Regions from separate parts of the Neobacillus sp. OS1-32 genome, predicted to be linked through region 2. Evidence: riboswitches for the same ligand, from Rfam matches in the RefSeq annotation. Region 2 holds a riboswitch; each other region holds the start of a gene.
The links. A riboswitch is a leader RNA that binds a small molecule or an ion and turns the genes downstream of it on or off. The one in region 2 is predicted to bind glycine.
Positions count from the first base shown of each region.

Region 1: it holds a riboswitch for glycine, as region 2 does, so the genes downstream of both, RCG24_RS18745 (ACT domain-containing protein) here and RCG24_RS16820 (amino acid permease) in region 2, are expected to answer to the same signal.
Region 3: it holds a riboswitch for glycine, as region 2 does, so the genes downstream of both, gcvT (glycine cleavage system aminomethyltransferase GcvT) here and RCG24_RS16820 (amino acid permease) in region 2, are expected to answer to the same signal.

Region 1 is NZ_CP133263.1:3,803,457-3,809,651, forward strand. It holds gene RCG24_RS18725 (carbohydrate ABC transporter permease) at 1-315, shown strand, start outside; gene RCG24_RS18730 (carbohydrate ABC transporter permease) at 328-1,209, shown strand; gene gnpA (1,3-beta-galactosyl-N-acetylhexosamine phosphorylase) at 1,228-3,399, shown strand; gene RCG24_RS18740 (DUF6903 family protein) at 3,389-3,556, shown strand; glycine riboswitch at 3,694-3,781, shown strand; gene RCG24_RS18745 (ACT domain-containing protein) at 3,872-4,147, shown strand; gene RCG24_RS18750 (PFL family protein) at 4,162-5,523, shown strand; gene RCG24_RS18755 (Ig-like domain-containing protein) at 5,702-6,195, opposite strand, start outside.
Region 2 is NZ_CP133263.1:3,364,819-3,376,495, reverse strand. It holds gene RCG24_RS16860 (phosphate ABC transporter substrate-binding protein) at 1-681, opposite strand, end outside; gene RCG24_RS16855 (response regulator transcription factor) at 1,003-1,725, shown strand; gene RCG24_RS16850 (CotD family spore coat protein) at 1,953-2,270, opposite strand; gene RCG24_RS16845 (M24 family metallopeptidase) at 2,544-3,674, opposite strand; gene RCG24_RS16840 (MFS transporter) at 3,668-4,933, opposite strand; gene RCG24_RS16835 (LysR substrate-binding domain-containing protein) at 5,061-5,954, shown strand; gene RCG24_RS16830 (hypothetical protein) at 6,209-7,051, opposite strand; gene RCG24_RS16825 (Uma2 family endonuclease) at 7,332-7,907, opposite strand; gene RCG24_RS16820 (amino acid permease) at 8,293-9,657, opposite strand; glycine riboswitch at 9,792-9,872, opposite strand; gene RCG24_RS16815 (nucleotide excision repair endonuclease) at 10,099-10,455, opposite strand; gene rlmH (23S rRNA (pseudouridine(1915)-N(3))-methyltransferase RlmH) at 10,778-11,257, opposite strand; gene RCG24_RS16805 (CxxH/CxxC protein) at 11,359-11,517, opposite strand; partial or broken gene RCG24_RS16800 (S1C family serine protease) at 11,627-11,677, opposite strand, start outside.
Region 3 is NZ_CP133263.1:399,123-405,317, forward strand. It holds gene comGA (competence type IV pilus ATPase ComGA) at 1-127, opposite strand, end outside; gene RCG24_RS02095 (YqhG family protein) at 314-1,105, opposite strand; gene RCG24_RS02100 (DEAD/DEAH box helicase) at 1,083-2,774, opposite strand; glycine riboswitch at 2,929-3,017, shown strand; gene gcvT (glycine cleavage system aminomethyltransferase GcvT) at 3,225-4,328, shown strand; gene gcvPA (aminomethyl-transferring glycine dehydrogenase subunit GcvPA) at 4,346-5,692, shown strand; gene gcvPB (aminomethyl-transferring glycine dehydrogenase subunit GcvPB) at 5,685-6,195, shown strand, end outside.

The DNA of each region.
Region 1 (6,195 bases), 440 kb from region 2:
TCTGCTTTGGAAGGAGCCGGGCGCATCAGGCAATTCTTCGATATTACACTCCCGCTTATTTGGAATAACATTCGGACCACTCTGACATTCTTTATTATCAGTACGATCAATTTGAGCTTCCTGCTCGTTCAAGCGATGACAGGCGGCGGGCCTGATGGGGCGACGGAAGTATTTTTAAGCTATATGTATAAACAGGCGTATACGAATTCTTCTTATGGATACGGTATGGCGATTGGCGTTGTCATCTTCTTGTTCTCCTTCGCATTATCGGCCATTATCAGCCGCGTCACCAAACGGGACATACTGGAGTATTAGGGGGCGGAAGTTATGAAAAAACATGCAGGAGTAAGTGCAGAGAAAATTTATCATCTTTTTATATATGTCGCTCTCATTACACTTGCCATTTCCATTATTATCCCGGTTGGCTGGGTGTTTCTAGCGTCGATTAAGCAAAATAAAGAGTTTTATGGCAGCCCATGGACATTGCCGGAAGGGTTTTATTTTCAAAACTTCATTGATGCCTTTGAAAAAGCGAACATGGGGACATATATGTTGAATTCGGCGATGGTTACAGCCTTGGCGCTGTTGATTCTGCTGGTCGTGGCGTTGCCGGCGGCCTATGTCTTGGCGAGGTATACCTTCAAGGGCAGCAGACTAATGAATTCGTTGTTTAAAGCGGGTTTATTCATTAATGTGAACTACATCGTTGTCCCGATTTTCTTGATGTTATTAAAGGGAGATACGTTGTTACGCGAACAAATTGGCGATGGCTTTTTTCTCGATAATTTATTTGTTTTAGCGGTTGTCTATGCGGCGACGGCTTTACCGTTTACCATCTACTTGTTATCCAGCTATTTTCAGTCCTTGCCATCCACCTTTGAGGAGGCCGCAATGGTTGATGGGGCGGGGTATTTCAAAACGATGGTAAAAATTATGATTCCGATGGCACGGCCAAGTATTATTACTGTTATTTTATTTAATTTCCTGGCATTTTGGAATGAATATATCATTGCGCTGACATTGATTCCCGGACCAAATAAAACACTGCCTGTCGGATTGATGAACTTAATGGCGGCACAAAAGTCGGCTGCGAACTATGGTCAAATGTATGCGGGCATGGTTCTCGTCATGCTGCCAACCTTGATTTTATACATTATCGTGCAAAAGAAATTGACACAAGGTATGACCCTTGGCGGATTAAAGGACTAAGGTGAGGAGGATTTTTAGATGAAAAAGCCTAGAGGACGTGTTACCTTACCGAGTGAGCAAAACTTTCTCAACGAGACAAAAGAATTGATGGAACGCTGGGGTGCCGATGCCATTCGCGACAGTGACGGGACGAAACTCGATGATGAGATCAAAAAACTCGAAGCAAAAATTTACACTACTTATTTTGTGGCCCGCGGCCATAATGATTTTGCAGCCGAACATATGGATGAATGCCAGCAGCTTTACTTAATGAGTGAGTTCAATACTGCAACAGCTGAGATGCTGGAAATTGATTTGATGAAAGGATATTTTACGGAACAAGTACGGCCGGATTATCTCCATGATCCGAAAAAATATTGGGAGGTAGTCGACCGGACAAGCGGTGAAGTGGTGAACACGGCTGATTGGGAGGTTGACAAAGAGACTAACCGGGTAGTGATTGCGAAGGCGGTTCCTTGGCACGAATACACCGTATCGTTCCTCGTATATATGATTTGGGATCCGACGCAAATGTACAATCATATCACCAATAATTGGGGGGATAAGCCGCACGAGATTCCTTTTGATGTAAGGCAGCCGCATGCCAATCAGTACATGTCATCCTATTTAAAGCAATGGCTAAAGGATAATCCGGATACCGATGTGGTCCGGTTCACGACGCTCTTCTATCATTTTACACTGGTGTTTAATAACCTTGGTAAAGAAAAATTCGTCGATTGGTTTGGCTATGGTGCCAGTGTATCGGTGGCGGCTTTAGATGCATTTGAAAACGAAAAAGGCTACCGTCTGCGGCCGGAGGATTTTGTTGACCAGGGGTATTATAATAGTTCCTTTCGTGTGCCTACCCCGGCCTATTTGGATTATATTGATTTTGTGCAGCATTTTGTTGCCGAAGAAGCAAAGAAACTTGTCGATCTTGTCCATGAAAGCGGCAAGGAAGCCATGATGTTTCTGGGCGACAACTGGATTGGCACAGAACCGTACGGAAAGTATTTCGCCAGCATTGGTCTAGATGCTGTTGTCGGCAGTGTCGGCAGCGGGGCTACGCTCAGGATGATTGCCGATATTCCAGATGTTCGCTATACAGAAGGGCGATTCCTGCCGTACTTTTTTCCGGACACATTTTATGAAGGCAATAACCCTGTGATAGAAGCGAATCAGAACTGGCTGACCGCACGGAGAGCGATTTTACGGAATCCGGTCGACCGCATCGGCTATGGTGGCTATTTGAGCCTAGCTTATAAATTCCCGGAATTTGTTTCCTATATTGAAAAAGTCACCGATGAATTCCGTGATATTTATGACAAAATCAAGGGTGTGAAGCCGTACTGCGGCTTGAAAGTGGCAATCTTAAATGCCTGGGGCAAACTGCGGACATGGCAGACGCATATGGTCGCTCATGCTTTATGGTACAAACAAATTTATTCCTACCTCGGTGTGTTGGAAGCCTTAAGCGGAGCGCCGGTTGATGTTTGCTTTCTTAGTTTTGATGACGTGATGAACGATGGGGTGCCAGAGGATGTTGATGTGATTATCAATGCCGGTGACGCCGGTACCGCTTTTTCTGGCGGTGAATATTGGGCGAATGAAACATTGGTTGCTACAATCAGAGCCTGGATCCATAACGGCGGCGGCTTTATTGGGGTCGGCGAACCATCAGCCTATCAGTATCAAGGCCATTATTTCCAATTAGCAAATGTGTTAGGTGTCGATAAAGAACTGGGTTTCAGCTTATCGACCGATAAATATTTTGTTACTCCGGTTAACGAGCATTTTATTGCTGCGGATCTAACCAGGTTTGATTTTGGTGAGAGTATGAAAAATATTTATGCCTTGTCAGAGGAGACGGAAATCATTGAGTATTCCGATGGGGAAGTCCATCTTTCCAGTCATTCATTTGGTGCTGGCCGGGCTGTCTATATAGCTGGACTTCCGTACAGTGAGGAAAATACGAGGCTGTTAATGCGGGCATTATACTATGCTGCCCATAAAGAGTCGGAATTTCATCAATGGCATGCCAGCAATATGTATTGTGAGGTTCATGCCTATCCGACGATTAAAAAAATGGCAATTGTCAATAATTCGATGGCGGAACAAACGACGCTTGTTTATGATGGTGACGGCTACAGCAGAAAAGTAACGCTGGAGCCAAGCGAGATTCGCTGGGAGGATTTTTCTGATGAAAGATAAAATTCTGGTTGTCATTAAGCTGGTTGTGTTCGTCCTGAGCTTGGCATTGATTATCATCGGGCAAAAGACGGTTGGCAAACCCGAGCTTGGACTGATGCTGCTTGGCCTTTCCGGCCTGTTGGGCTTGCTTTACGATTATAATCGGAAATATGCTTAAGGGGGAAATGGGGCCGGTCCCAAAAGTTTCGACTGAAAGGACTGCCCCGTTTTTTCCATTGACGAAATGGATCTATGTTTGGTACGATTTGTTTAATTCAATAGAGCGCAATGAAGGCTGTGGATCAAACTATAGCTGGAGCAGCTTCTGGAGAGACCGCGTGGCAAATGGGCTATGTGGCGCCGAAGGATTCATAATCTCAGGCAAAAGGACAGGAGAAGGATGCTGTGCAATAGCGAAACTGTTACACACATTTTTTCCCCTGAGATTGGAGCAATTCCAATCTTTTTTATTTTTCTAAAAGAGGTGGAGGAAATGGAAACAAGACGTGCCGTTGTAAGTGTGATCGGAAAGGACAAGGTGGGCATTATTGCCCGGGTGACGACCGTATTGGCGGAAAACCGGATGAATATCTTGGACATCAGCCAAACGATTTTGCAGGATTTTTTCACGATGATGATGTTGATTGATATCTCGGAAACCGCCAACCTGCATTCCTTACAGGATCAATTGAATCAGGTTGGCGATGAGCTGGGTTTAACGATTCACGTTCAGGCCGAAGAAATTTTTCAAGCGATGCACAGGGTATAAGGGGAGGATGAACGATGAAGATTGCAATGGATGAAATTCTCCAGACGATTCGCATGGTGCAAATGGAAAATCTCGACATCCGCACAGTAACGATGGGCATCAATTTGCACGACTGCGCTAATTCCGATTTTAGCAAAATGCAGCAGCGAGTTTATCAAAAAGTTACTTCCTATGCCCGAAATCTAAAGGCGGTTGCCGAGGAAACGGAAAAGGAATATGGCGTACCGATTGTTAACAAGCGGATTTCGATTACCCCGATTGCTGAAATTCTTGGCAATGCCTCTGTCGCGGAGGCGGTGGAACTGGCGAAAACACTTGATCAGGCGGCAGCGGAATTGGGGGTCGATTTTATCGGTGGCTTTTCCGCGCTCGTTCACAAAGGGCTGTCAAAAAGTGACGAGACCTTATTGAAGGCCCTTCCCGAGGCGCTGAGTGTAACCGAGCGGGTGTGTGCCTCTGTTTCGGTGGCAACCACCAGGACGGGGATTAATATGGATGCCGTATGCGAGCTGGGCTTTATCATCAAGGAAGCAGCGGAGCGGACTAAGGAGCAAAATGGGATTGCCTGTGCCAAACTGGTCGTATTTTGCAATCCTGTTGAGGATAATCCGTTTATGGCCGGAGCCTTTCATGGTGCCGGCGAAGGTGAAGTGGTGCTGAATGTTGGTGTCAGTGGCCCGGGTGTTGTCTTAAATGCCCTGAAGCGCCACCCTGAAGCGGATTTGGGAGAAGTTTCCGATATTATTAAAAAGACGGTTTTTAAAATAACCCGCGCCGGGGAACTGATTGGCCGCGTCGTCGCAAAACGTCTCGGTGTCCCATTTGGGATCATGGATCTTTCCCTTGCGCCGACCAATGCTTTAAATGACAGTGTCGCCGAAATTTTAGAGGAAATTGGCCTGGAACGGGTCGGAACCCATGGTACGATTGCCGCGCTAGCGCTGATGAATGATGCGGTGAAAAAAGGCGGGGCGATGGCGAGCTCCTATGTTGGCGGTTTAAGCGGCGCCTTTATCCCGGTCAGTGAGGATAACGGGATGATTCGCGGGATCGAGGAAGGGGCGCTCTCGCTATCGAAGCTCGAGGCAATGACCTGTGTGTGCTCGGTTGGCCTTGATATGATCGCTCTTACTGGCGATGTCACGCCGTCGACTCTTTCGGGGATTATTGCCGACGAAGCAGCAATTGGGATGATCAATAAAAAGACTACCGCTGTTCGCGTTATTCCGGTTCCCGGCAAGACGGAAGGCGACATCGTCGAATTCGGCGGCCTGCTTGGCCGAGCTCCCGTGATCGGCGTTAATCCCTTCAGTTCGCAAAAAATGATCAGCCGCGGCGGAAGAATTCCCGCACCGCTGCAGGCGTTAATTAACTGATTCGGAAGGGCACTTCTGTATTGCAATAGTTGGGAAGTCCCCAAGCTTTGTTAAAGGAAGTGGAATTTTGCTGCTGTGGTTAATAGGAGATATTGAAGAGGGGATATGCATAGATTAAGGATGAGGGGTGTCACATGACGCCCCTCATCCTTAATCTTTTAATAGAAATAGATTGTGTTTACAAAACTCTTACATATTTATTTTTGCTTTTGTTTTTTGCTTTGTCTATTGCATAAATCGTAAGGGTACTCCGCTTTTTCTGGGCTTTAATTTTGACCTTGAAATTGCCTTTGCTGCTTACGACCGCTTTCCCTAGACTCTGTTTTCCACGGTACACATAAATCGTGCTACCTTTTTCTGCTTTACCTGTTATCGTTTTGCTTTTATAAGTCACCTTATTGACGGTGGGGATTTTTGGCGGTGTTTTATCAATTACCTTTATCACGCTTTGGCTCGTATTATTTGCAAGATCAAAAGCGATGATTTTGATTTCAGTTCCTGCTTTTTGTTTAGAAATGGTAAATGTATATTTCCCATACTTGTCCGCTTTAACTTCTTTTTGATAACTCCCCTTTATATAGAGCTTCACCTTCGCGTTAGGTTCTGTTTTTCCGTAAATGGATGTTGACTGGTCAGAAACTGGATTTATCGAAGGTTTAGCCGGCGGGGTAA
Region 2 (11,677 bases):
AGAACTATCTGTAAAGTAGGAAAATGCCAAGTAACCAATGGCTCCTTCTGTTTCACTAATAATCTTTTTGACGGTGTTCGAAGAATCCTCTGTAATTCCCTCAGCAGGTGTTGCCCCATCCAAGGCAAATTTATTAAAGACAGCACGTGTACCTGAAGAGTCGGGACGGTTTACAAGAACAATCTTTTGATCCTTACCGCCGAGCTCCTTCCAGTTTGTAATTTTTCCAGTAAAAACTTTAATTAAATCTGCTTTTTTAATATCCTTAATGCCAACGTTAGGGTTAACCGCAGCAGTCATCCCTACGACGGCGACTTTATGATCTACCAGCTGGTCAGCCGAAATTCCCTCTTTTTCTTCAGCAAAAACATCCGAGTTGCCAATTTGAACAGATCCATCTGCAACCTGTGAAAGGCCTGTACCTGATCCACCAGCATTTACTTGAATATCCACGTTTGGATTTTCAGCCATAAATTCTTCAGCAGCGGCTGCTACCAATGGCTGCATGGCCGATGAGCCCGAAATGACCAACGAACCAGATAATTCTTTCTTTTCCTCTGTTTTAGGTGCTTCTTTGCTGGCATTACCTTCTGTCTTTGCATTGCCGCTTCCACAAGCAGCCATGACCACCATCAATGCGGAAAGTAAGACAAACAGGCTTAGATGTTTTAATCTTTTCATTTGCTAAATTTCCCCCTATTAACTTATGAATTTTTTGAATTACCTTACAGTGATTACTATAGTAAATAAGTATTAAGGGAGAATAAATTAAAGGTAAATGTTTAGTTAATAACTATTAATTCTGTGTAAATTTGGATCGACTTCGTCTGCCTTAGATAATTATTAGAATACCCCAATAATTACTAATTCTTAACATTCACTTTATACTGGATTAACAATTGATTCATAAAATAAGATATGGTAAGCCAATGCTCGTCCATATCGATATTTTTTTCCACAGGTTATCTTGATCAATAAGCTTTAGCTTATATGGGGGATCTTATGAAAAATAAAATACTAGTTATTGATGATGAACCATCCATTATTACCTTGCTACAATATAACTTGGAACGTGCAGGGTTTTTAGTCATAACTGCAATGGATGGGATGGAAGGTAAGAAACTTGCGATATCAGAAGAACCGGATATCATCGTATTGGATTTAATGCTTCCAAAACTGGATGGAATGGAAGTATGCAGGCAGCTCCGGCAAGAAAAGATCATGATTCCAATTATCATGATATCAGCCAAAGATGAAGAACTTGACAGAATTTTGGGGCTTGAGTTTGGCGCGGATGATTATATCGTTAAACCATTTAGTCCAAGAGAGGTTGTAGCCAGAGTTAAAGCTATTTTAAGAAGGACAAAGAATCAGTTGGAAATTGCAAACAGAAATGACATGGATGTTCAGCAAATCAGCATTGGTGAAATTTCCATATTTCCCGATAATTTTGAAGCCTACTTCCGTGAAAATCTACTGGAATTGACATTAAAGGAATTTGAATTGCTTCTTTATTTAGCTCAAAATAAAGGCAAAGTGCTATCCCGCGACCAATTGCTTCATGCTGTGTGGAAGAATGACTATTCCTGCGAAACTAGGATAGTGGATGTCCATATCTCCCATTTAAGAGAAAAAATTGGCGAGAAAAACAGAAAAACGGTTTATATCAAAACCTTTCGCGGAATTGGCTATAAATTAGATGATCCCAACGGTAATGACCACTAAGGAAGGCTGCTAAAAGAATAAGCCTCTCAGGAACTAGCTGTGCTTGTTCCGAAGGCGCTTGCGCTTTTTGTTCTTAAAACATGCCATTCTCGTTCGGGGAATTCTCAGGTATGGGTTGCCCCAGATCCCATAATTCCACAATTTGCTTACCATAGTGCCCCCTGTCAGGTTGCCAGCTAATTTCCCAATACGAATCCCCCCACCCTAAACGGTGAGGGGAGAAGAAGCTAGTATCCAAATGGCATTGTTGGACAACAGGGATTGACTGGAACACCGCACATTGTATGTGTTTCACAGCATTCATTTACACATGATTCTGTGTGCGGGAAATAGTGTTGATGATTAATCATGTGTTTGTTTACTGTAGTTGTATGAGAAGGGTGTACATGTGTTACTACTTTATTAAACAAATTTGTTTTTACATATTGTTGTGGTGGATCAAATAGTGGTGGATCGTACTGGGTAGGAAATGCTTTAGGTGGACAGTATATCGGCGGACATGGTTGTGGTGGGCATGGATAACCACCGAATCCAATATTTCTCATAAATAAATGACCTCCATAGGATTTTGTCTTGTTACATCATTAGTCTATGTAAACCTTGTTTGTACGGACTGGTTTAGATACCTATTTTTGTAAATTAAAAAACGATAACCACAACCGACAAATTTAATGGTTGTAGCCAAAAACCTATAAAAATCATTTCTGGGGTCATATTATGGCCCCAGAGTTTTACGTAAAAAAATGTTATTTGCCGAATCTTTTATCGATAACTACAAATCTCTGCTTTGCCATCATTTGTGATACGGTTCACCGCAGCTACTTAGACCCTTTGATGATGACATCAGTTAGTTCTGTAGGGGCTGTTGTTAAAAATTCATACCCTCCCTTTGTCACAAGTATCGTGTCGGAGTGCCTGTAACCTCCAACTCCATCAATATAAATACCAGGTTCTATCGTGATCACCATATTTTCTTCCAAAATTTCATCACTACCTTCTGCCACAAAAGGTGCCTCATGGTTCCCCAAGCCCACACCGTGCCCAGTCCGATGCAACAGATTTCCTCCCAATCCATTCTTTACAAGATAATTTCTTGCCTCGGAATCAACATCTGCAGCTCTTACCCCGGCTTTCAATACATTCAATGACCTTTGTCGGGCATTCATCATGTAGTGAAATAACTCCTCCTCTTCTTTTGTTGGCTTTTCAAGGAAAAAGGTTCGCTCACATTCAGAGGCATAACCGTTTATTCTAAAATAAGCCATTGCCACGTTCGGTCCTTTCCCCAGTCGATCATCGAAGTTGGGAACACTATGCGGCATGGAACTAACGGGTGCTGGCCATACTGCCGTCAGGAGTGAAGTAGAGAGTGGATCAAATTGCTTTGTCCGCATAAGCTCGGATTGGATGCTTCCTGACAAAGCAAAAGATTCAACAACGGCAGCCCCTGTGTAAACTGATTTGAAAATCATTTCCATCGCTCTGTCCGATATTCCTGCACTCCATCTAATTTTTTCAAGTTCGTATAGACTTTTTGTTTTTCGTTGCTCAACGACTAGCTTGCTTGGAATCAGTTCCTTTGCTTTGATTTTTAAAAATACCTCTGTTTTCACATTGTCCTCTATTCCTGTTCTTTCAAATCTTTTAATTAAATCATTCAATACCTCATACCAGTTTTCTCCCACAGGTGAAGGGTATTCCCAATAGGTGATAACCTTACAGTCTAGGATTCCTTTATACACATGTGCTTCTTCAAGTTTTGGCACCACTAATACTGGTTGTTGATTGGGAGATATAACAAGAAAAAATGGACGTTCTTCTGGCTTATAGGTAATATTTGTAAAGTACCAAATATCCTCTTCAGCCGTAATGATGTAGGAGTCCAAAGAATGTGTTTCCATTGTCTTTTGAAAGCGATCCATTCTATTTTGCAATTCATGTTTTAACATATCAATTCCACCTCAAATTTTTTATCAAGAGTGTTATCTTGATTAATTATTGATTTTTCATTTCGTACCAAGCGATTATTTTTAAGGGTTAGTCCCAAACCCAACGACAGGATATTTCCAAGAATCAAATAGTAAAAGGCCATTTCATACGATCCATCAAATAGTTTTATCAAAATCCCCATTACAGCAGGAGTAACAAAAGCGGCTAGATTGGCACCGGTATTTAGCAGACCGAAAGCAGATCCCATTATGGAAGAAGGGAGTGATTTCAATGGAATGGACAAGATCCCCATATAGGCAATCTGAAAAGTAAATCCGGCTAATACCTGAAATGTGACGACCACTGCTATCGATTCAGCCGTAAACATAGCATAGATAAAGAAGGCGGAAAGAGCATTTCCAATGATGATCATTAGTCTCTCGCGATTATTAAAGACCTTATCAACCAGCCATCCTCCTGCTAAGTAGCCAAGCATAGTGGAAATAGCCGGTAGGGCTGAATAGATTCCTGTATTTAACAAATCAATTTTTCTTACATTTATTAAATAAGAAGGTACCCAACTTATCAGACCCCACATAGCTGTATACAAGCCGAATAACGCAACTACCACTTTCCAAATGGCAGCTGTACGAAGCAACTCTTTAATCGGTATATTCTTGTCTTGTTGATCTTTCTGTTGGCTCTTCTCTTTAACGGACGGAAGGGCAAAATAGTATATCATCGCAATACCTATTCCAATTGCTCCAAAAAGAAAATAAACATTTCTCCAGCCAATTGAAGTAATCAGATACGCACCGGCAATGCTGGCAAAGAACGAACCCAAACCAATAGCGACAAGTAATATGGACTGAACACGAGACCTTTTTTCATTAGAAAAATGTTCACTCATTAGTTTTGTGGCTCCTCCTGGAAAGGCACCCTCACCAAGACCAAAGATTAAACGAATAATTAGTAAGGATACAAGAGACCAAGCAAAACCGGATAATCCAGCAAATAGTGAAAAAGCAGTAATCGATATAATGATTGCTCGCTTAGATCCAAACAAATCGGCCAGCAAACCACCGGGAAGTTGCATAAGGGTATACCCTAAATAAAAAATACTTAATATTATTCCCATAGAAGCCGCATCTAAGTGTAATTCTTGTGCTATAGGGTGGATGGCAATGTTAATAAACATTCGGTCAAGAGAAGAAATAAACCACCCCAAGAAAAGTAATGCAATTAAAAATCTTTTATTCTCCGAAACCTTTCCTTTCACTTTCTTTCCCTCCCATTCTTTTTATTCTCTTGACTTTATTTTAAATAATCAGAATAATTAAGAGAAATACTTATAAATTGATGTATTAATACCTAATAGGTATTAATAATAAGAAGGAGGAAAGTAAATGGAACTGAGACATATCCGATATTTTCTTGCTCTTGCGGAGGAATTGAATTTTGGTCGAGCCGCAGAAAGGTTACACATCGCCCAACCACCTCTTAGTAGGCAAATACAAGAGTTAGAGGAGGAAATTGGAGCCAAACTGTTTTATAGGACAAAGCGACATGTTGAGTTGACAAATGCCGGAAAGGTGTTTCTAAACAAAGCATACCAAATCCTTGATCAAGTTGAACAAGCATGCGTTAGCACGCGATTATCTTCTACTGGGGCAGAAGGTGAAGTAGTAATTGGGTTTAGTGGAACAGTACAGGATCTTATTCCAGTCATTCAAAAATATCATGAGCTTTATCCTCATGTTGGAATAACATTACACCAAATGAATACCGCCAATCAAATCAAAGCCTTAAATGAAAAAAGGATTGACATCGGTATTGTAGCGGCTCCAGTTAATAGTAATAAAATTCATGTAAGGCCATTAACAAAAGTATGTTTTTTGGCTACGTTACCGGAAAAACATCCCCTTGCTAACAAACATTCCATTAACCTTCGTGATTTGGCGGACGAAACCTTTATCATGACACCTAAATCAGCAGGTGTATTGTATTACGAAACTTTTATGAGTATTTTCCAAATGGCCGGATTTGCACCAAAAATTATGATTCAGGCCAATGACCTCCAATCTGTTTTGGCATTGGTCGCTGCTGGTATGGGGGTAGCATTGACACCTTCATCCAGTACTCCTTGCGGCGGGGTCATACAGCGTAAAGTGGAAGATATAAATGTATCTTTAGAAGCATCCATTGCATGGAGAAAGGATAATCACTCTGAGATATTAGACAAATTACTTAAATCCTTTTTTAATTTTTTTCATATTGAATTTGAAAATATAGTGAACTGAGTGTTAATCCGTCTGGTATTAACACTCTACATCTTGACCTTGTTAAAATCGTCTCCATCTCTTAAGGGAAATAACGATTTTAACCCAATTTACAAAATTAGTAAAAAAACCTTCTATTTGTGATACGGTTTAATGACTTCTAATACAACCCATTCATTTGGAAAACGTTCTTGTACCTCAATCCAACGCATCTAATCACTCCGTTCATGTATATTTGTCTTCATTTTATCATAAAACATTAAGCACTAAGTTAGCTATTGGTCGCCCATTCTCCTTTCAAACCTTTCTTTCTCGCCATTATACCCATCCATATAGCCTTTTCTTACATGGCTCTTCAGCTGTTCAGGAGATTCCATTTCCTTTATGTCTGCTTGATCAAGTGTTATGATTTTTGCATATACATTTCCGTATTGATCCCGTAATTTTTCATCCTTATAAAAATTTATGCCATTGTTCGAATCGAGCAGTATTGCTTCTTGTTTTTTAAGACTTTGAATAAATGTAAACAGTTGATTGGAATAATCTCCAATAGACGATTCTTTTGCCGTTGAATGAATATAGATGCTTATCGGAACTTCAGCCTTTAACTTCTCATAATCCGGCTTTTGCTGAAACTTCCACCGTTTTTCTTGCGCATTGTCTACCGATGCAAACGCAAAGTAGCTTACATTTCCTTTTTCCGCTCCAAATGCTTTCTTAAGAGCAGGTTCCACTTCCTTTTGAACCTCTTCACTCAAGGCCCTAAATAAATAATTGTCGTATGGTTTGCATGTTGTTTTTCCTTTCGAAGTTGAATACAATTCACATGAAATCTCGGCAACCCATCCCTTCTCTCTGTCTTTTACCTTTACCGTAATATAAGGGGGTGCTTCTTCCGGCTCTTCTGGAATGATTTCAAAACCTGTAATTTGAACAATATTGCCATATGTATCTTTTACATATTCAATTAGCATGGAATCTTTTACCAACTGTTTCTCTTCATTCGTTAAATGTTCCTTATCTATTATCTTTTCGACTTGACGATCCGTTTTTGCACTACAACCCACTAATCCTAATAAAAGAGAAAGACAAATGAGCAACCATTTCGTTCTGTTCATAATCATCCTCCGATACTGGTAAATTAAAATTAGAAGGAAAAGGTCGTGCTTCAAAATATAAACTGTTATAAAATAATGCTTTTTAAAATACCACATGCGTTTTTAAAACTCGCCATTATTATGAACCGGGTTCTTTTGCTTTATCAAAAAGGACCAAGGATTCCATTAAACCCGTATGTCTCTTTTGTTATTCCTAATTGTAGTTTAAAGGAATCCAAAAGATCTCACTATTCAAGTGAGCTTCCTCTAACACTTCCTCCGAATGGTTTACTTCCCACTATCATCTCTGAAAAACATGTTTAAGTTCTATGCTTAAATCTTCAAATATGTTGACCTTTATGGAATCTTCTTTTGTATAGAAACCTGATGAAATAAAGCGATTGTTCTGCAACAGAAATACTTCCACGTATTCGTTTGAGGGGTCGACAATCCAATATTCTCTGACCCCAGCCTTTTGATAGTTATTGAATTTGATGACTCTGTCATTTCGAGCGGTGGAGGGAGAAAGAATTTCAATCACCAAATCGGGAGCACCAACAATATTTTGTGGGTTGATTTTATTACGATCACATATGACCACAATATCTGGTTGAACCCAATCCTTGATCTTTTCGTTTGGTGTTGTTTGATTCGCAAAAAGGCACACATCGATGGGAGAACCAAATACACTGCACTCTTTTCCCCTTAAATACGTACCAAATTCAATTAATAACTCTCTTTGAACATGCTGGTGCTTTGGTGTCGGTGCTGGCGACATACTAATAATTTGCCCGTCAATCACTTCATATCGAATTTCTTCCGAAGACTCAAGATAATCAGCATATGAGTAATTAGACTGTGGTTGATTCATGCTCATTCCATTCACCCTTTCTCCATTTTCATCCTTCAATAGTTCCCCTTACCTCACCGGTCATTAGTTCGGGGAGTAGGGTGCCCCCCATTTTTTCTAACCTTTTTGATTCAATTCTTGCTGCATTTATTACAGGTTAAGAATGTATTCAGGGTCGTTCAATCGTTCACCCCTACTGTCTTTTGTCTTTATTTTATCGTATTTTTGTTGACCATTACAATGAGGGATAATCTTTGCCTAAATGAAAAAGATACAGTGGCGCAATACTCCATCAAGCATTGGATCTGACCATGTTGTTGGGGGGCCTATTCCAATGTCGCAGTTCAATTGAATTTGGTCCTCGTTTTGTCGGATGGTATGTAAAGAAATAGCCGTCAACTTATGGTTGACCCTATGCAGATAATTTAATATTTTTTTCTTCCTTCTTCCTATTTGAATGCCATGTAAATAATAGAATAAACCATAGAGGCGTCAACAATAGGGCAGGCCGTGTAACTTCAGCAAACAGCATAATAATGAGAATGATGGCAAACAAGATTAGGACAACGTAATTAATAAATGGTGTGAATGGTGCTTTAAATTTTGATTCTGCCTGTAAATCTGAACGTGTTTTCTTATATCTTAAATGACAAATCAGAATGACACCCCAAACCCAAATAAAACAAATCGCACTAATGGTCGTCACGATTTCAAAAGCTTGTTCTGGAATAAGCTTAGTCAAAAGGGCTCCCACCGATAGGACTACCGTGGAGATCCATAATGCGTTACCTGGGACATGATTTTTATTTAGTTTTGTAAACTTAGATGGAGCCTGGTTATTATTACTTAAACTATATAGGATACGACTTGTTGAAAACATTCCGCTATTACAAGCAGAAGCTGCTGAGGTTAATACGACAAAATTAATAATTCCTGCTGCAATCGGAATTCCAACTAAACTAAACGTTTTAACAAAAGGACTTTCTGCTGCATTTAATTCCGTCCATGGGTTAATACATAAAAGGACAAGAAGTGCGCCAACGTAGAAAAATAGAATCCTTAAAGGAATTTTATTGATAGCCGATGGAATATTTTTTTCCGGGTTGGATGTTTCCGCTGCCGAGACACCTACTAATTCCACACCGACAAATGCAAATACAACCATTTGGAATGAAAGTAAGAAGCCTGATATTCCGTTTGGAAAAAGTCCCCCTTGTGCCCAAAGATTTTTAATCGTAACCATACCTTGATTTGTCTTGAATCCCATCACCAGTAATATAATCCCAATAACAATTAATCCGAGAATCGTTATTACCTTTATTAAAGCAAACCAAAACTCCAATTCTCCAAAAATCTTTACAGTTAGTAGATTGAGTCCTAGTAAAATGATCAAACAGACAATTGCAGGGATCCATTGTGGAATATGGAACCAATATTGTACATAAACACCAACGGCAATCACATCACTCATAGCAGTCATTATCCAACAAAACCAATAGGTCCATCCGGTTACAAAAGCATATCGTGGTCCAAGATAGTCTTCAGCAATATCTGTAATAGATTGATAACCTGCTTTAGACAACAGGAGTTCTCCTAGTGCCCTCATAACAAAAAAAACGGCGATTCCTACGATTAAATATGCAAGGATGATGGATGGGCCCGCGAGTTGAATGGCTTTACCGGACCCTAAGAATAATCCCGTACCAATGGTACCGCCAATTGCGATTAGTTGTACATGCCGATTTGATAAATCCCTCTTTAATTCTTGTTGTGCCAATCCTAACTCCTCCTAATAAAATATTTTAGTTTAAACCATAAAAAAAGAGATTGGAGGATATCCAATCTCTTTTCCAAAAGAATAATAAATAATATTTGGTATGCTAAATAGTATCAACACAACAAATAAATATTCAGTACTCTTCTGTCCTTTTGCCTGAGATTGTGAACCCTTCGGCGCCGCAAAATTCCTGCGATCTCTCCAGAAGCTGCTCCTGCTATAGTGTGACCCATAGCAATCATAGCCTGCTAATTATTAAATTTAATTCACTATTTCTAAATAATTTTTAATTTTAGTAGTAGTTATATAGTTTGTCAACACATAAATTAACATCCCATACTGCTCTGTATTCATTTTTATTCAAAAAAACCTCCCTATAAAAATCATAGGGAGGTTTTTTACACTTACGTTATTGGAAAATCTATTGCCTGTATGAAATTTTCACCTAAAAAACACCTTGTCTATATTGTACTTCGACTTGAATTCATTAATAATATACGTTTCATAAATCTCTCTATGTACAGGGTCTTCGATAATACAAACATCGATTTTTGCAACTTCATTCCTATGCATTTTAATTGGGGATACTGTATCTTCAAAATGCTTTTTAATTCTTTGCCGCAATTTCCTTGCCTTACCAACAAATAATAGCTCTTGGTTATGACTGTAGAACATAAAAATGCCACCCTTATCTCTAGGAATGAGGTGGAATTCTGTAAATCCATAAATATTACTTAATTCCGGGTTCTTCTGTTTAGTAATGGAAACATCTGGTTTTGGAATGGTTATGTTTATCACTTTCGTTCACTTCTCCTTCGGTATTGGTTAAAAGTCTACACAGACTTCTTTAAGCATATTTACATCCACCTTATGGAGTTCAACTGAGAAAAACAACATTTACAAATAGGTTTTCTATCATTACTGTTATGCAGTCGTATTTTGCATTCCAATTAATGAAAACTTTTAAATATCTTTCTCAACTTCTACCCCTGCATCATTCTTAGTAATAACCTTGGTTAAGCGTCTCATTTCTAAATGTACCCAACAAGGACATTATAAATATAATTTACTTTTCTAAAGCCCGCTCCATTACTTTTTCACCAATATTTTAACACCTCATTTACTTATGATACGGTTCACCCCTAATAATCCGAAACGCCCGATAGATCTGCTCAAGCAAAATCAATCGCATCAGCTGATGGGGGAAGGTCATCCGCGAGAACGACAGCTGTTCATTCGCCCGCTGCAAGACTTCGTCACTCAGTCCCAGTGATCCGCCGATGACGAAGGCAATTTTACTTTTACCGTAGGTGGCCAGTTGATCCAACGACTCGGCCAATTCTTCTGATGAGCGCATCTTCCCCTTAATCGCCAAAGCAATTACATAGGTATCCGCACTAATTTTGGTGAGAATTCGTTCGCCCTCCTTTTGCTTCACCTGGAGCATTTCCAATTCACTTAACTCCTCCGGGGCCTTTTCGTCTGCAACTTCAACCATCTCCACCTTGGCATAGGCGGAAAGCCGCTTGAGATACTCCTCTATCCCCAGCTTCAAGTACTTCTCTTTTAATTTTCCAACCGTAATAATTGAGATATTCACAATCCACAACCCTTTTAAATGGAATTAAGCACAGCTTACAAACAACTTATCCACAGAAGTTATCCACATATGCACATTTTTTATCCACATCTTGTATGAAATCACTTGTTCGCCACAAAATATACAGCCCTGTTTGAGCAAAATTCACAACTTGTTGATAAGTTATCCACATCAATTTTTGTTAATACCGGAAATGTTTCATATTCATCCACAATGATATCTAAACCCAGCTCGACATGTTCCTCACAGCAATAAATCATTTTACTCTTTCACCTTTCCTCATTATTGACATTGACTACCCGTACTATATCATACTGCATTAAGAAAAACAGGAAAGTGAGTCAAACACCTTCCTGTTTTCAACCATTCCTATTGTATTTTATCTGAAGTTAACGTTAAACTTGTTTCCCGCAGCTTGCC
Region 3 (6,195 bases), 1.4 Mb from region 2:
GTGATAATCGGGGAATGAGTTTGTTGTTTAAACGGATTTGCACTAGTGTATCGGTCTTGCGAGGAATAATGTGAATATCTGTCGCCTGGTTTCTTGCTGCATCCGAAATGATTCGGTCAGCTAACATTTCAATTTCACTTACAATCGGAAACACCACCTTTATTATTTTGTCCTTGTTCTTATTCGACACTATTCTCCTTTTTCCTTCTTTATTTTTAAAAAAATAAATTATTTTTGCCGAAATTTTTGTAGTTGACAAAAAACTAGGGTGTCAGGCACCCCTGCAAAGTCTGATTGGTGCCTGACACCGCCTTTAGATCAGTTTTTCTGTTAAGTAAAAGAGGCCGCCATTGATGAAAGAGATTTTTATTTTGGGTTCATACTGTTCTTGGAGTGCTTGTTTTTCTGTTTCGTAGTTTTCATTTTCTCCTTCGATATCTTCATAGAAGTGATCGAGAAGGCGCAAATCTTGTTCCCAGCGCTGTTTCGCTTCCTTTGCCCATGTATGGTCATCCTCCATAATCAGTGATTTTAGGTATTTTTCAATTCGGACAATGCCGCTTTTTGGCTTTATTAATGGCGATATGGTAAAGGAATAGTCAGGTATCTTAGGTGTTAACGGTATTTGCAACAGACGATCATGAAAATTTTCCACTAGGGCACCATGAATAAGCTGGAGACCAATTGATCGGAACTGATCGCGTTTCCGATCACATTGATAGGAAATTTTCACATTCATGCATAACCAGGGCAATAGCGGTGTTTGCTGTTTTCCTTGCTGATGATTTTCATATAAACGAATATATTTGGCTAAATTTTTAGTAGAAGCAAATATCTGGTGCAGCCGTGGTGAACCAAAATGAATAGATTCCCCTTTAAGATGATCCGGCGCTGCATTATGATCGGTTATCAAAGTCAGCTTCATAGGGTTGGGGATACCACCGGTCTTTTCTAAATAATGCCAATAGAACGGACGATTCATCAGCTCTTTATCCAGTTTGACGGTTAACTGGACCGTTATGTAGCCGGGTTTGTTTTCCAGAATGGGGCAATCGTTAGCCTGAAAATATTGTAAAAGAAAGTTATGTATTTCCTGCTGCTGCATGTTGTGATCCTCCCTGCTTCATACTATCGGCAAATTCAATCATCGAAGATAGATTTTCCATCTTGATTCTCATTTCACCTTCTGAACTGGACTCACCAAATATATCAATCAAGTGTTCCTCAATATTCCCAATGCCAAGCTTTGTTAAAATCTCATTTAGTTCGCCAATCACCCGCTCAAATAACTCGATTTTTTCATAAAGCAGTTTTAATATATGTTCTTCAACCGTGTCTTTTATCGCAAAATTATAGATTTTCACATCTTTTTCCTGGCCAAGGCGGTGGATTCGGCCAATCCGCTGTTCCAGCCTCATTGGATTCCAAGGTAAGTCAAAGTTGATAATATGATGGCAAAATTGCAAATTGATTCCCTCACCACCTGCTTCTGTGGCAATCAACACCTGGGCCTGCTTTTGAAAAAGCTCGCGCATCCAATCCTTCTTACCGCGCTTAAATCCGCCGCGAAAAGGAACAGAGGTGATACCATGTTGTTTTAAGTACCATTGAAGGTACAATTGGGTGGCGCGGTATTCTGTGAAAATGATCACCTTATCATGAATATTTTGGATCAATTCCAACGCTTTATCTGCTTTTGAGTTTGTTTGTACCGCTTCAACTTTTTTGATTAAAAGCTCGATTTGCTGTTGAAAGGCCACTGAAGGGTTTTCCCTTTTCTGGAGCATATTTTTTAATGTATAAAAAACGGCTTCTCTGCTGCTGCAAGCTTCCCGCTGCAGGGTCATCACCGAAAAAGCACTCGTTTGCAGCCAATCACCTTCATTTTTTAAACTGCAAATGGCTTCATATAATTCCCGTTCGCTTGAACTGAATTCAATCGCAATCGTTTCAACATGCCGCTTCGTCCATTCAATTCCCGTATCCGCACGGCGGTTGCGAATCATGACTTTATTGACTAATTCTTTTAAATGCTCATTATCATTTAAAGAACGGGAATCCCGCTTATATTTTTCATAAAAGGCCGTTTCACTGCCTAAGTGCCCCGGCTTTAGCAGCGAAACAAGGTTAAAAATTTCCTCTACTCTATTTTGAATCGGGGTAGCAGTCAACAGTAAGCAAAATTTCTTTTTAAGATTTTGCACAAATTCGTAGTTTTTTGTCTTATTATTTTTCAGTTTGTGAGCTTCATCGATAATAATTAAGTCATAATCCTGTTGATAAATTATATCCCGATGAGGACTTCGTTTAGCTGTATCAATCGAGGAAACCACCACATCGCATTGCTCCCAAACATAGCTTTTTTTCTGTGTAACAGCCGGGATAAAAAACTTGCTGTTGAGTTCTTGGCCCCATTGGGTGACAAGCGAAGCGGGGACAAGAATTAACACTTTTTTGACTAATCCGCGGATCATGTATTCTTTTAAAATCAGCCCTGCTTCGATTGTTTTTCCTAGTCCGACTTCATCCGCAAGGATTGCTTTGCCATTCATGTTTTCAATGACTTGTTTGGCGGTTTCGACTTGATGGGGAAGAGGAGTTAAATTAGGCAGGTGCTTTGGTGCCTGTAAGCCTTCAAATTCCGGGATGATTAAGTGTTTTTCCGCTTCAATAGCAAGTTTAAAAAGGTTCCAATCTCCCCATGGACCGTCATCGTCTATTTTTTCCAAAAAATCATCCTGCCAGGAGGAATCAAATTCAATTTCTACCTTCATTGTTTTCAGCCTCTTTTCCGAAAAAATGTTTGCTCAATATGCTGCTTAATGGTAGGATGATGTTAGCATTAGAATGTTTAAAATATTTGAAAATAACCTGGAATTTTTTTTAGTACATATAGTATGACCCAATTGGAAAATTTTATATATGCGAATGACAACAAGGGGAGAGACTACTTTTGTAGCGCCGAAGGAGCAAGCAATTCTTGTGAATCTCTCAGGCAAAAGAACTCTTGTTTGACGCAACTCTGGAGAGTGCTGCTTTAGGCAGCTACCCAAGGGGAAAGCCATTTAGGTTAAACTTTCAGGTAAAAGGACAGAGACTCCCTTATTTATAATAAAGGGGGAACTCTGTCTTTTTTTGGCTAAAGTTCTATTGAATAGGGTAATTATCTCTTTTATAAGAGGTTATTTCATTATACGATCATCGGAAAAAAGGGGGATTTCGTGATGGCAGAATTAAAACGTACTCCGCTGTTTCCTGTTTATAAGGAATACGGAGGAAAAACGATCGACTTTGGCGGCTGGGAGCTTCCTGTCCAATTTTCCAGCATAAAAGAAGAACATGAAGCTGTCCGCGCCAGAGCTGGTTTATTTGATGTTTCTCATATGGGGGAAATTGAGGTCAAGGGTTCTGACAGCTTAGCTTATTTACAGAAGATGATGACAAACGATATTTCCAAGGTGAATAATGGTGCTGCACAATATACAGCAATGTGTTATGAAACCGGCGGAACAGTTGACGACCTGCTTGTCTACAAATTGGAAGATGAACACTACCTTCTGGTTGTTAATGCTGCAAATCTGGAAAAGGATTACGAGTGGCTTAATAAGCATTTGGAAGGTAATGTGACGCTCAAGAACCTATCTGAAACCACTGCTCAGGTAGCCCTTCAAGGACCTCTGGCAGAGAAAGTTCTTCAAAAGCTGACGACATCGGAATTAAACACCATCGGCTTTTTCAAGTTTCGCCAAAACGTTGACATCGCTGGGAAAAAGGCACTTGTTTCCAGAACTGGTTACACCGGAGAAGACGGCTTTGAGGTTTATTGCGACGCCAATGACGTGGTTGAAATTTGGCACGCCATTCTGGCAGCGGGTAAGGAGGAAGGGGTTGTCCCGTGCGGCTTAGGTGCCCGGGATACGTTACGATTTGAAGCAAACTTACCACTTTATGGTCAAGAACTATCAGCGGAAATTTCCCCGCTTGAGGCCGGCATTGGGTTTGCCGTGAAGTTAAATAAAGAAACCGATTTTATTGGCAAAGCCGCCTTGGTGAAACAAAAAGAAAACGGTCTGTCAAGAAAAATTGTCGGGATTGAAATGATTGATCGCGGTATCCCGCGTCACGGTTACGCTGTCTATAAAGACGAGGAGCGGATTGGCGAGGTTACTACCGGAACCCAGTCACCAACTTTAAAGAAAAATATTGGGCTTGCTCTGATCTCTTCGGAGTATGCGCAGCTTGATACTGAAATAGAAGTGGAAATTCGTGGAAAAAAATTAAAAGCCAAAATCATTTCAGCACCTTTTTATAAAAGGGAAAAGAAATAACAGAAGGGGGCAGAAGCATGAAACATCGTTATTTACCGATGACTGAACAAGATCAAAAGGATATGCTTGAAACCATTGGTGTTTCCAGTATCGATGACCTATTCAGCGATATTCCGGAAAAAGTTAAATTCAAGGGGCAATACAATATTAAGCCGGCTAAATCTGAGACGGGTTTAATGAAAGAACTGTTTAAGCTGGCCAATCGGAATGCCGATCTAAAAGAAAATGTCTCATTCCTCGGAGCCGGGGTTTACGACCATTATATTCCAGTGATTGTTGATCATGTTCTCTCAAGGTCTGAATTTTATACGGCATATACACCATATCAACCGGAAATATCGCAAGGGGAGCTTCAAGCTATTTTTGAATTCCAAACGATGATCTGTGAATTAACCGGAATGGAAGTGGCAAATTCCTCGATGTATGATGGCGGCACTGCCCTTGCCGAAGCGGCGATGTTAAGCGCAGGCCATACAAAGCGCAAAACGATCGTTGTTTCCAGCGCTGTTCATCCGGAATATCGTGATGTTTTAAAAACATATGCAAAGGGTCAATATCTTGATGTGGTTGAAGTTCCTGTTCACAATGGGATAACAGATGTAGAGGCGTTAAAGAAATTGGTCAAAAGGGATGTTGCTGCAGTAATCCTTCAATATCCCAACTTTTTCGGAAGAATTGAGCCGTTAAAAGAACTGGAGGAAGTGATCCACGAACATAAAGCGCTGTTTGTTGTTTCTTCCAATCCATTATCATTAGGCGTGTTAACACCTCCTGGCAAGTTTGGTGCTGATATCGTTGTTGGCGATGCTCAGCCTCTCGGAATTCCAACCGCTTTTGGCGGTCCGCATTGCGGATATTTTGCTGTCACCAGCAAGTTAATGCGCAAGGTTCCAGGACGCCTTGTCGGCCAGACAACGGATGAAGCAGGGCGTCGCGGCTTTGTATTGACGCTTCAGGCGCGGGAGCAGCATATCCGTCGTGATAAGGCAACATCTAATATCTGTTCCAACCAAGCGTTAAATGCCCTGGCTGCTGCTGTTGCCATGACTGCACTTGGTAAAAAGGGGATTCGCGAAATCGCCGCTGCCAACCTGCAAAAGGCCCACTACGCCAAAAATGCTTTTAAACAAGCCGGCTTTGAAGTAGTATATGATGGCCATAGCTTTAATGAATTTGTGATTAAGTTAAATCGTCCAGTTAAAGAAATCAATCAAAAACTGCTGCACGAAGGGATCATTGGCGGTTATGATTTAGGCCGTGATTATCCGGATTTGGTTCATCACATGTTAATTGCTGTGACAGAGCAAAGAACGAAGGAAGAGATTGATACTTTAGTAAGAGAATTGGGGGATATGCATGCATAATCAAGATCAGAAGCTGATTTTTGAACTTAGCACACCGGGTCGAATTGGATACAGTCTTCCGGAAATGGATGTTCCGGAAACAGAGCTAAATGGTCTTCTTCCTGAAGGTTATCTGCGTGAAGAAGAGCCTAATCTTCCAGAGGTATCTGAACTTGATATCATGCGTCACTATACCGCTCTATCAAAAAGAAATCACGGCTTGGATTCAGGCTTTTATCCATTAGGCTCCTGTACCATGAAATACAATCCAAAAATCAATGAAAATGTTGCCCGCTTGAACGGGTTTGCCCATATTCATCCGCTTCAGGATGAGAGCTCTGTCCAAGGGGCACTTGAACTGATGTATGATCTGCAGCAGCACTTGAAAGAAATTACCGGTATGGACGAGGTAACATTGCAACCGGCTGCCGGTGCTCATGGAGAATGGACGGGTTTAATGTTAATTCGGGCTTACCATGAAGCAAATGGGGATGGGAAGCGTACAAAAGTGATTATCCCTGACT